Regions from separate parts of the Cloacibacillus evryensis DSM 19522 genome, predicted to be linked through region 1. Evidence: riboswitches for the same ligand, from Rfam matches in the RefSeq annotation. Region 1 holds a riboswitch; each other region holds the start of a gene.
The links. Region 1 has a riboswitch for thiamine pyrophosphate ahead of thiC (phosphomethylpyrimidine synthase ThiC). Riboswitches for the same ligand answer to the same signal wherever they lie in the genome.
Positions count from the first base shown of each region.

Region 2: linked by a shared signal. The riboswitch ahead of thiT (energy-coupled thiamine transporter ThiT) and the one ahead of thiC (phosphomethylpyrimidine synthase ThiC) in region 1 are both predicted to bind thiamine pyrophosphate.
Region 3: linked by a shared signal. The riboswitch ahead of cytX (putative hydroxymethylpyrimidine transporter CytX) and the one ahead of thiC (phosphomethylpyrimidine synthase ThiC) in region 1 are both predicted to bind thiamine pyrophosphate.

Region 1 is NZ_KK073872.1:2,801,821-2,805,093, reverse strand. It holds gene CLOEV_RS12590 (aminotransferase family protein) at 1-227, shown strand, start outside; gene CLOEV_RS12585 (sodium/glutamate symporter) at 293-1,486, shown strand; TPP riboswitch at 1,655-1,761, shown strand; gene thiC (phosphomethylpyrimidine synthase ThiC) at 1,825-3,132, shown strand; gene CLOEV_RS12575 (bifunctional helix-turn-helix transcriptional regulator/GNAT family N-acetyltransferase) at 3,193-3,273, opposite strand, start outside.
Region 2 is NZ_KK073872.1:2,342,897-2,346,169, reverse strand. It holds gene thiM (hydroxyethylthiazole kinase) at 1-266, opposite strand, end outside; gene thiD (bifunctional hydroxymethylpyrimidine kinase/phosphomethylpyrimidine kinase) at 259-1,089, opposite strand; TPP riboswitch at 1,145-1,247, opposite strand; TPP riboswitch at 1,311-1,414, shown strand; gene thiT (energy-coupled thiamine transporter ThiT) at 1,465-1,965, shown strand; gene CLOEV_RS10480 (thiamine diphosphokinase) at 1,982-2,710, shown strand; gene CLOEV_RS10475 (site-2 protease family protein) at 2,834-3,273, shown strand, end outside.
Region 3 is NZ_KK073872.1:2,585,475-2,588,747, forward strand. It holds gene CLOEV_RS11595 (AbgT family transporter) at 1-895, opposite strand, end outside; TPP riboswitch at 1,191-1,297, shown strand; gene cytX (putative hydroxymethylpyrimidine transporter CytX) at 1,350-2,525, shown strand; gene CLOEV_RS11605 (class II fructose-bisphosphate aldolase) at 2,646-3,273, shown strand, end outside.

The DNA.
Region 1 (3,273 bases):
AAACTACCAAAGAGCCTTTCGAGACAAAACAGAACATAAAGGGCAAGATCACCGAATATTGCTTGGAGCGCGGCATCGTTCCCTATCCCGGAGGCGGCTCCGCCGATGGAGTGCGCGGAGATCATATCCAGATCACCCCGCCGATCACCATCAGCCGCGAAGAGGTCGATATTCTCATCTCCGCGCTCGACGCCGCGATAAAGCAAGTTTGCGATGAACTTCGCTGACGCTTTTATCCTCCGAATAAATATCCTTATGATAAGATAAGCTGGGATTACGGGAGAGATATACGATGAATGAACTTTACAATATCCAATTCAGCAGCGTTTACACCCTTTTCTTCGCGGTCATATTAGCGTTGCTGGGCGAATGGATAAATTCCAAGGTATCTGTTTTCAGAAAATACTGTATCTCTGGGGCGGTCGTAGGCGGGCTGCTTTTCGCGGCGTTGGCGCTGGCCCTTCGCTTGACGGGAGTCGTCGGATTTACCTTTGATAACTCCTACCAGGGGTTTTTCATGGACCTCTTCTTTACTGCCAGCGGATTTGGCGCCAGCATGGTCGTCCTTAAAAAAGGAGGCAAGGTTGTCATTGTGTTCTTGATACTGGCCTCTCTGCTTGCTTTTCTGCAGAATGTCCTTTCCGTATCGCTGGGCACGATGCTAGGCTTGGAGCCGATGATAGCGCTGATGACCGGTTCCATCCCGATGACCGGAGGGCACGGCTATGCGGCTTCCTTCGCTCCGCCCGATTACCCCGGGGCGCTTTCGGTCGCGATAGCCGCCGCCACCTTTGGGCTCGTCAGCGGATCATTGCTTGGAGGCCCGCTCGCCAACAGCCTGATCCAGAAAAAACATCTGCTGGACAGTGTTGCCGACGGCTCCATGGATACGGAATCGCCGGAAAAATCCGCCGCGATGGTTTCTGTCGGCGAGATACCCAAATCGTTCTTTCTCATATTCGTGGCGCTTGGCGTCGGTATGATCATGCAATCGGTGTTCAACTATTTCTTCCCCTCCGTCGTACTGTCGTCTCATGTGATGGGGATGTGCGGTGGGGCTGTGATGAGGGTGGCGCTGGACGCGAAGAAGGCCGATGTGCCGGAGGTTGAAATAGAGACGATCGGGGACGTATTCCTGACGGTCTTCGTTTCAATGGCGATTTATACGATGAAGCTCTGGGAACTTATCGACATGGCGCTTCCCATTATGGTTGTACTGCTGGCCCAGGTGCTGCTGATGTATCTTTTTGCCCGCTATCTCACCTTCAACCTTACCGGAAAAAACTACGATGCGGCCGTGATCTGTGCCGGGCATGTCGGCTTCGGTTTAGGGGCGGTACCTGTCGCGATGGCTAATATGAACGCTCTCCGCGTCAAATATCGCTATTCAAAACTGGCGTTCCTGGTGGTTCCTGTGATAGGCGGTCTCTTTTGCAACTTTACTAATGCCGCGATCATAACCATGTGGTTGAATTGGTGCCGCTGACCGCGGACGCTATTGAATAGTAAAGCCCTCTTCAGAACTATATAGTTTTATGAAAGGAGCCCGGAGAGCGTTTGTTCCCCGGCTTCCTTTTTTATTGCCATCGTGGAAGGCCCGCGTATTTTTTTTCTCACGCGCTTGACAAAAAGGAAAGAGGCGTGTTCTAATTAAACAACAAAGCAGGGGAGCTTGCGCGGCAGGCTGAGAGGAAGTTATTTACTTCGACCCTTACACCTGATGCGGGTAATGCCGCCGTAGGAAGATAGCATAAATGTCTTTTAAGCGGGGAATGCCTATTCGGGTGTTCCCCGCTTAATTTCTGCGAAGAAAGTGGTGGCACGATGGATCATTCAACACAGATGGAGGCGGCGCGCCGGGGCGTCTTGACAAAGGAGATGGCGGCGGTCGCGGAGAAGGAGCGCATCGGAACGGACAAGCTTATGGGGCTGATGGCCGAGGGACGCGCGATAATACCATGCAACAGGCTGCACTCCGCCTTATCGCCCAATGGACTGGGCTCGATGCTTAAGACGAAGATCAACGTCAACCTCGGTACCTCGCGTGATATGACCGATCTTGAGATGGAGTTCAAAAAGGTGCAAAGCGCCGTCGAAATGGGTGCCGAGGCGATCATGGACCTGAGCTCCTTCGGCGACACGCGGAAATTCCGCCGCCATCTGACGGGGAATTGTACGGCGATGATCGGCACGGTGCCGATCTACGACGCCGTCGTCTACTATAACAAGCCGCTGGCGCAGATAACGACGGAGGAGTGGATCGATATCGCGCGGATGCACGCCGAGGACGGCGTTGACTTCATGACGATACACTGCGGCATCAACCGCGATACGGCGCATAAATTCAAAAAGAACAAGCGCCTGACGAACATCGTCTCACGCGGCGGCTCGATAATCTTCGCCTGGATGGAGATGACTGGCAAAGAAAATCCCTTCTATGAACGTTTCGACGAGCTGCTCGAAATATGCCGCGATTATGACGTGACGCTGAGCCTCGGCGATGCCTGCCGCCCCGGCTGTCTCGCGGACGCCACCGACGCTTCGCAGGTTGAGGAGCTGATAACGCTCGGCGAACTGACGAAGCGGGCCTGGGAGCGCGACGTGCAGGTGATGATAGAGGGGCCGGGGCACATGCCGCTGAACCAGATCGCGGCGAACATGGAGATAGAAAAGACGCTCTGCCACGGCGCGCCCTTCTACGTGCTCGGACCGATCGTCACCGACGTCGCCCCCGGCTACGACCACATCACCTCCGCGATCGGCGGCGCGCTGGCCGCGGCGAGCGGCGCGGCCTTCCTCTGTTACGTGACGCCCGCAGAGCACCTGCGTCTGCCGGATGTGAACGACGTCAAAGAGGGGATCGTCGCCGCGCGCATCGCGGCGCACGCCGCCGACATCGCGAAGGGCGTGCCCGGCGCGAGGGAATGGGACGACCGCATGAGTTTCGCGCGTAAAAAGCTTGACTGGGAAAAGATGTTCGAGCTGGCGATCGACCCGGAAAAGGCGAGGCGATACCGAGCCGAATCAAAGCCCGAGAAAGAGGATACCTGCAGCATGTGCGGCAACTTCTGCGCCGTGAGGAACATGAACCGGATACTCGATGGGGAGATCGTCTCTATTTTTGACGAATAGAGGCTGATGGCATGGACGGCGGCGCGGGCACGGCCGCCGCCCATGCCTGTGACGCCGCTCTTATCGCAGCTCCAGGTCCCAGCGCTCTTCGAGAACGGGGACGCCCCATTCCGAGTTTTCGCCCGTTTCAGTGATTTTGAA
Region 2 (3,273 bases), 460 kb from region 1:
CATTTTGAAAATCCATAGCCGACGAGATCCAGCACGACGGGGATGTTGTTCGCGGCCGCCGCGGCCGCCGCCGTCCGATAAAGCTCTTCGGCGTTGTCGGGCGGCGTGCCGATATTTATCAGCAGCGCGTCGCTCGCCGCGGCGATCTCCGCCGCCTCCGCGAGCCGGCACGACATGACCGAGGAGCCGCCGAGCAGCGCCACGCAGTCGGCCTGAAGCTGCGCGGAGACGCCGTTCGTTATCTGGTAGATCAGGGGTCTAGCCATTGACGACCTCTGTCCACTGCATCGTGACGGCATGTCCGAGGCAGCCCGCGCCGTGTCCCGCCGTCACTCCGTAGAGCAGCCCGGCGCGCAGGTATTTCCGTGCGCGCGCGACCGCCTCCGCGAGCGAACAGCCGGCGGCGAGCTCCGCGGCGATCGCCGAGCTCAGCGTGCAGCCGGTGCCGTGGTTGGCCGTAGTATTGATCCGCCTGTCCCGCAGCAGCGATATCTCTCCGTCCGCCAGCAGCACGTCCGTTATCATCTCCGGCTCGCCCGGCAGGTGGCCGCCCTTGACGAGCACCGCGCCGCAGCCGAGCTTTTTTATCTCGCGCGCCGCCGCGGCCATGCCGTCGACGTCGTCGATCTTCATCCCCGTCAGTTTCTCCGCCTCGGGCAGATTGGGCGTGACGATCATCGCCATCGGCACGATGATATTCTTCACCGCGTCCACGGCGTCGGCGGCGAGCAGGGAGTCCCCGCTCTGCGCCACCATCACGGGATCGACGACGACCTTCTTTATCCCCAGCTCGGAAAGCCCTTCGGCGACGGCGGAGATCGTCTCGCGGTTGCCGAGCATCCCCGTCTTGACCGCGTCGAGCGGAAAATCCTTGCCGACGGCCAGCATCTGCGCCTTGATTATCTCAGGCGGCGCGTTGTGGATGCCGGTCACGCCGAGCGAGTTCTGCACGGTCAGCGCCGTTATCGCCGTGGTGCCGAAGACCTTTAATGCCGCGAAGGTTTTTAAATCCGCCTGGATACCGGCTCCTCCGCCTGAATCGCTTCCGGCGACCGACATCGCTATCCCCCGGTATATCCCATGTTTCATAGCAATTCCCCTTTTCAAAGTAAAAACCCCGCTCTAACAAAGAGCGGGGCGGTTTTTCATTTCGTGGCCTCGCTCCCTACGCCGGTATTAGCCGGATCAGGTATGGGGTCGAAGTTAAAAACTTCCTCTCAGCTTCATGAGCTCCCCCGGAGTTTTGAACATTATCATACCAACGGACGGTACTGTCAACTTGACAAAGATGGGGCGAGTTGCTAAAACATTCTTAACATCGGGGGAGTCGAAAGACTGAGAAATCGACGCAAGTCATGACCCTTTGAACCTGACGCGGGTAATGCCGCCGTAGGGAAGATGAAGAAAACTTAGCAGCACCTTTCTTTCATCTCCGGTGTAATAATTATATCTGGAGGAATCAGAATGAAAATACCGTTGAAGATTTTAGTGGAGGGAGCCCTGTCAATAGCGCTTGCCGTGGTGCTTTCCTATTTCAAGCTTTTTTCGATGCCGCAGGGCGGCTCCGTCAGCCTTACGCTGCTGCCGTTGTTGGTCTTTTCGTTCCGCAGCGGCTGGCGGTACGGAATATTCGTCGGCGCTGTCACCGGGCTGCTGCGCCTCATGCTCGGCGGTTATGTGGTGCACCCGCTGCAGGCGCTGCTTGATTACCCAGTGGCGAGCGGGCTCGTCGGCCTCGCGGGTTTCTTTCCCGGGAAAAAGTGGCTTGGCGTGCTCTGCGCCTGCTTTGCGAACTTTGCGGCGGCGGTGCTCTCAGGCGTCGTCTTTTTCGCCTCTTACGCGCCGGCAGGGACGAATGCCTGGCTCTATTCGATCCTTTACAACGGAAGTAGCCTCCTGCCGGAGACGGCCATTTTAATGGCGCTGGTATACATGATAATGCCGAGATTGGAAAAATTTAAATAAAGGCGGGCGATGCCTATTGGAGACGACCGGACTGCCGCGGCTGACGATAGAACTGGAAAATAAGACGGCTATGGACACGGCGCTGCTGGTGCTCGGCGGCAGGGCTCCCTCGCCGTCATGGCTCTCGGAGTTTGGCTCCCGCGGCGAAGTTTGGGCTGTCGACCGCGGGGTCGAGGCCTGCCGCGCCGCCGGGATCATTCCCCGGAGGCTCGTCGGCGACTGCGACAGCGCCTCCGCCGAAAGCTGGCGCTGGGCGGCGGACAATGGCGTCCCGGTCGAACGCTACCAGAGCGACAAGGACCTTACCGACTTTCAGCTCGCGCTCGAGCTATTCCGCGAAAAAAATAAGGGCCGCGCAAAAAAAATATTTTTAACGGGGGCCTGGGGCGGCAGATTTGACCATTTATGGAGTCTTGTCCTTACGTTTCTGAACTTTTCTTCTCCGCACGTTCCATTTTGCATAGCCGACGAGAGGGAGGGGCTTGTCTTGCTGGACGGCCCCGCGAATGCGTCCTTTACATTTGCCGAAAGGCCGAAGGCCGTCTCGCTGCTGTCTTTTTCGGAGGAATGCGCCGGCGTATCCATCGCCGGCGTCCGCTGGCCGCTCGACGGGGTCGCGCTCAGCCGCGGTTTCCCCTACGCGATAAGCAACCGCCTTGGCGACGGCCTCGCCGCGCGCGTAAGCTGCGAAAGCGGCCGCCTCGGCTTCTACTGGCTGTGGGATGAACGGCGGATCGCGTCATGACAAAGAAGATATCAATCCCTTTGATAAAAAAAGTCGATCCTGACTTTACACGGATAGGTAAGGCGGCGTTGTCGTGTTAAAATATCTCTTGTGATTTTGAGAGAAGAATAAGGATGTGTTTAAATGCTGGGAAATCTATTTTCCGCCTCGGGAATATCGGAGCTGCTTCTGAGCCTGCCCGCCGTTCTCTGGGCCATTACATTTCATGAATATTGCCACGGCCTTGCCGCGAAGATGCTCGGGGACACCACGGCGGAGCGCGCGGGACGCCTCTCGCTGAACCCCCTCGACCACCTTGATCCGCTCGGCGCGCTTTGCCTGCTGCTCTTCCGCTTCGGCTGGGCCAAGCCTGTGCCGATAGACACGCGTTACTTTAAGCACCCCAAGCGTGACATTATAATCGTCAGCCTTGCGGGAGTCGCAGGTAACATGCTGACGGCTTTTGTCTGCGCGCAGCTGGCGCGCTTCGCGCCGGAACTCTTCGGCAGTTGGGCCGCGCAGCAGTTCATTTTGCTGATGATATATATCAACCTCGGGCTGGCGGCCTTCAACCTCATTCCGAT
Region 3 (3,273 bases), 220 kb from region 1:
GCATGAATGAGTCGGCGGGCAGGCATACGGCCACGACGATCAGGGTCATTACGAGCAGCGCGGCGTTCGCCATCCTAAGGGCTTTCCGCTCTTTTTCCGTGATCTGGTTCGATTCAAAGGCTCCCTCAAGAAATTTGCCGTTGTATTTGCCAAGGCGCGGCTCGACTATGTAGTCTGTGACGATCGTGCCGATGATCGTGATGAGGAATGTCGAAGCGATCATGAAGTACCAGTTGGAGGTCGGCTCGACGGAACGCGCCGCGTCAAGGATGTGTACGGCCTCCGTCGAGATGCCGGAGAGCAGCGGGTCGGTGGTGCCGATGACGAGGTTGGCGGAGAAGCCGCCCGAGACGCCGGCGAAGGCGGCGGCCAGGCCGGCCATTGGATGACGCCCGTAGGCCATGAACATCAGCGCCCCGATCGGGATGAGAACGACGTATCCGGCGTCGGAGGCTATGTTGGACATGATGCCGAGGAAGACGACGACGGGCGTGATGAGGCTGCGCGGCGTGACCGCCACCGTGCGCTTGAGGATCGTCGGGATGTAGCCGCTCGTCTCGGCGACGCCGACGCCGAGCATGGCGACGAGGACGACGCCCAGCGGGGCGAAGTTCGTAAAGTTCTTTACCGCCGAGGTGAGCATATAGACGACGCCCTCCTTGTTAAGCAGGCTTATCGCCTGGATCGTCTGCATCTCCACGGTATTTGTCGCGCGGTTGATAAGTTCGCCGGTCGCGGAGACGCCCATCGCCGCGAAGATCGCGGAGAGCGCCGCCGTCACGGCGGCAAAGATCGCAAAGAGCGCTATCGGATGCGGCAGTTTGTTGCCCACGCGCTCAACTCCATTGAGAAAACGGTCGAACAGAGAAACCCTCTTCTTTGTTTCGGCTGTCATTACAAAAATTCCTCCTGATAAAGATATTTATGAATAACTGCAAAGAACCCAGTTGATTCCGCCGTTGTTGGCGCTGCTCGTGTATATTTATTTGTAATAGCGCCAGTTGCTCGCCAAATAAAATAATTAAATATAACATACTTGAATATTTAAAAATTGTCAATAATTTTTTAAAACAAGCCAATATTATAAGGAGAAATGCTTCTAGTACAGTTATTAATAAATATCGTAAAAATAAACTTTACAACGCCTGCGAAACTGTTTAGAATACGTGACGAAAGCGGGAACGATTCCCGCGTGATTTATGGGGAGCCTGGATATTTCGGCTGAGAGGAGGCGCGGCCTCGACCCGATGAACCTGATGTGGGTAATGCCACCGTAGGGAGAATAGCTCGAATTCAGTGACGGCTGTCCTTCTTGGAGGGGCCGTCATTATTTTTAAGGAGTGTTTTTGATGAATGAGGAAAAGAGAACGACAACGGCAAACGCGCTGATTTGGTTCGGCGCGGCGGTCTCCATCGCGGAGATATACACGGGGACGCTGATGGCTCCGCTCGGGATGGCGCGCGGCATGGGCGCGGTGGTCGCCGGACACCTGATCGGCGGCTTTCTCATGTATCTCGCGGCGCTGATCGGCGGGCTTTCCGGGCGCGGCGCGATGGAGAGCGTCAAGCTTTCCTTCGGAGAGCAGGGGGCTAAGTTTTTCGCGGCGCTCAACGTGCTGCAGCTCGTAGGCTGGACCGCGGTGATGATCGCGGGCGGCGCGATCTCGCTCGGCCTTATCCTGAACCCGGTATTCGGCACGGACAACATGCTTTGGTGCGGCGTGATCGGCATCATGATCGCCGTCTGGATATTGCTCGATATGAAGAACTTTGAACGCGTCAACAAGATCGCGATGGGCGCGCTCTTCATCCTCACGCTGGTGCTCTCCTTCATCGTCTTTAAGCGCGGTGAGACGGAGGCTGCCCGCGGCGTAATGAGCTTCGCGGACGCGATGGAACTATCGGTGGCGATGCCGCTGTCGTGGCTGCCGCTGATCTCCGACTATATGCGCGACGCGCGCGAACCGAAAAAGAGCGCCGCCGTCAGCACGGCCGTCTATTCGCTGACCAGCTGCTGGATGTATTTCATCGGACTCGGCGTCGCGCTCTACACAGGCGGCTCCGATATCGCGAAGATCATGCTCGACGCCGGGCTCGGCGCCGCGGGCGTGGTGATCGTAGCCTTCTCCACCGTGACGACGACCTTTCTCGACGCCTATTCCGCCGGCATCAGCTTCCACGTCATATTCAAAGGGATCAGGGAAAAGGCCGCCGGCGTCGCCGTCTGCTTTATCGGCACGATGATCGCCATTTTCGCGCGCTCCGACAGTTATGAGAGCCTGCTTTATCTCATCTCCTCCGTCTTCGCGCCGATGGCGGCGGTGATGGTGACCGACTTTTTTATCTTGAAGAGGAACTGCGCCGCGAGGCAGCTCTCGCCGAGGAATTTGATCCTCTGGGGCGCCGGCTTCGCGCTCTACCGGTATCTTATGACCGCCGGCAGTCCCGTGGGCGCGACGCTGCCGGTGATCGCCGCGACCGCCGCGCTGACATGGCTGGCCGGCAAACTGATACCTGAGAAATAATAACAAAGATAAATATTTCACTTTACGATCTTGCGTCATTTCCTTTGCAATATCCATGTATAAGGGCTACAATTAGTCTATAAGCACCTTATTATAAAAATTTCTCAGGGGGAGATTCCAATGGATGTAAAGAGCAAAGCATATCAGGAGCTGCTGAAGAAGCGTCCGCTGAACGTGCAGGCACGTTTCGGCGATACGGAGATGGGGCTTGTCAGCGGGCGTGATATCGCGGCGGCGGCCAGAGAAGTCGATTCCATCGTGCTGGCGGCGAACGCGCGTCATCCGCTCGTGATAAAGGCGGTGCTCCAGGCGGCAAAGAAAAAGAACGCGGCGGTGCTCATCGAGCTTGCAAAGTCGGAGTCGACTTACTGCGGCGCGACCTACGACAACATTTCCGAATACGCCCTGAAGTATTCCGAGGAGATGGGACACGGCGCGGTCTTCGGGCTCCATGTCGACCATTATGCCATTAAAGGTTGGGCCGACGTGCTGAAGGGCGTGGGACATCTCACAAAGATCCTCAACAACGGCTTCACCTCGGTGGCTATCGACGCTTCACACCTGGACGACTATGACAACTTCGCCGCCACCCGCGCGCTCGCGGACTGGCTGCCCTCGGAGCTCGGACTTGAGGTCGAGGTCGGCGAGATAAAGGGCCCCGGCGAGCTTTCAACGGTCGAAGAGGCCCTCTATTATATCGGCGGACTCAACGCCTGGCAGATATTCCCCGACTACCTCGCGATCTCGA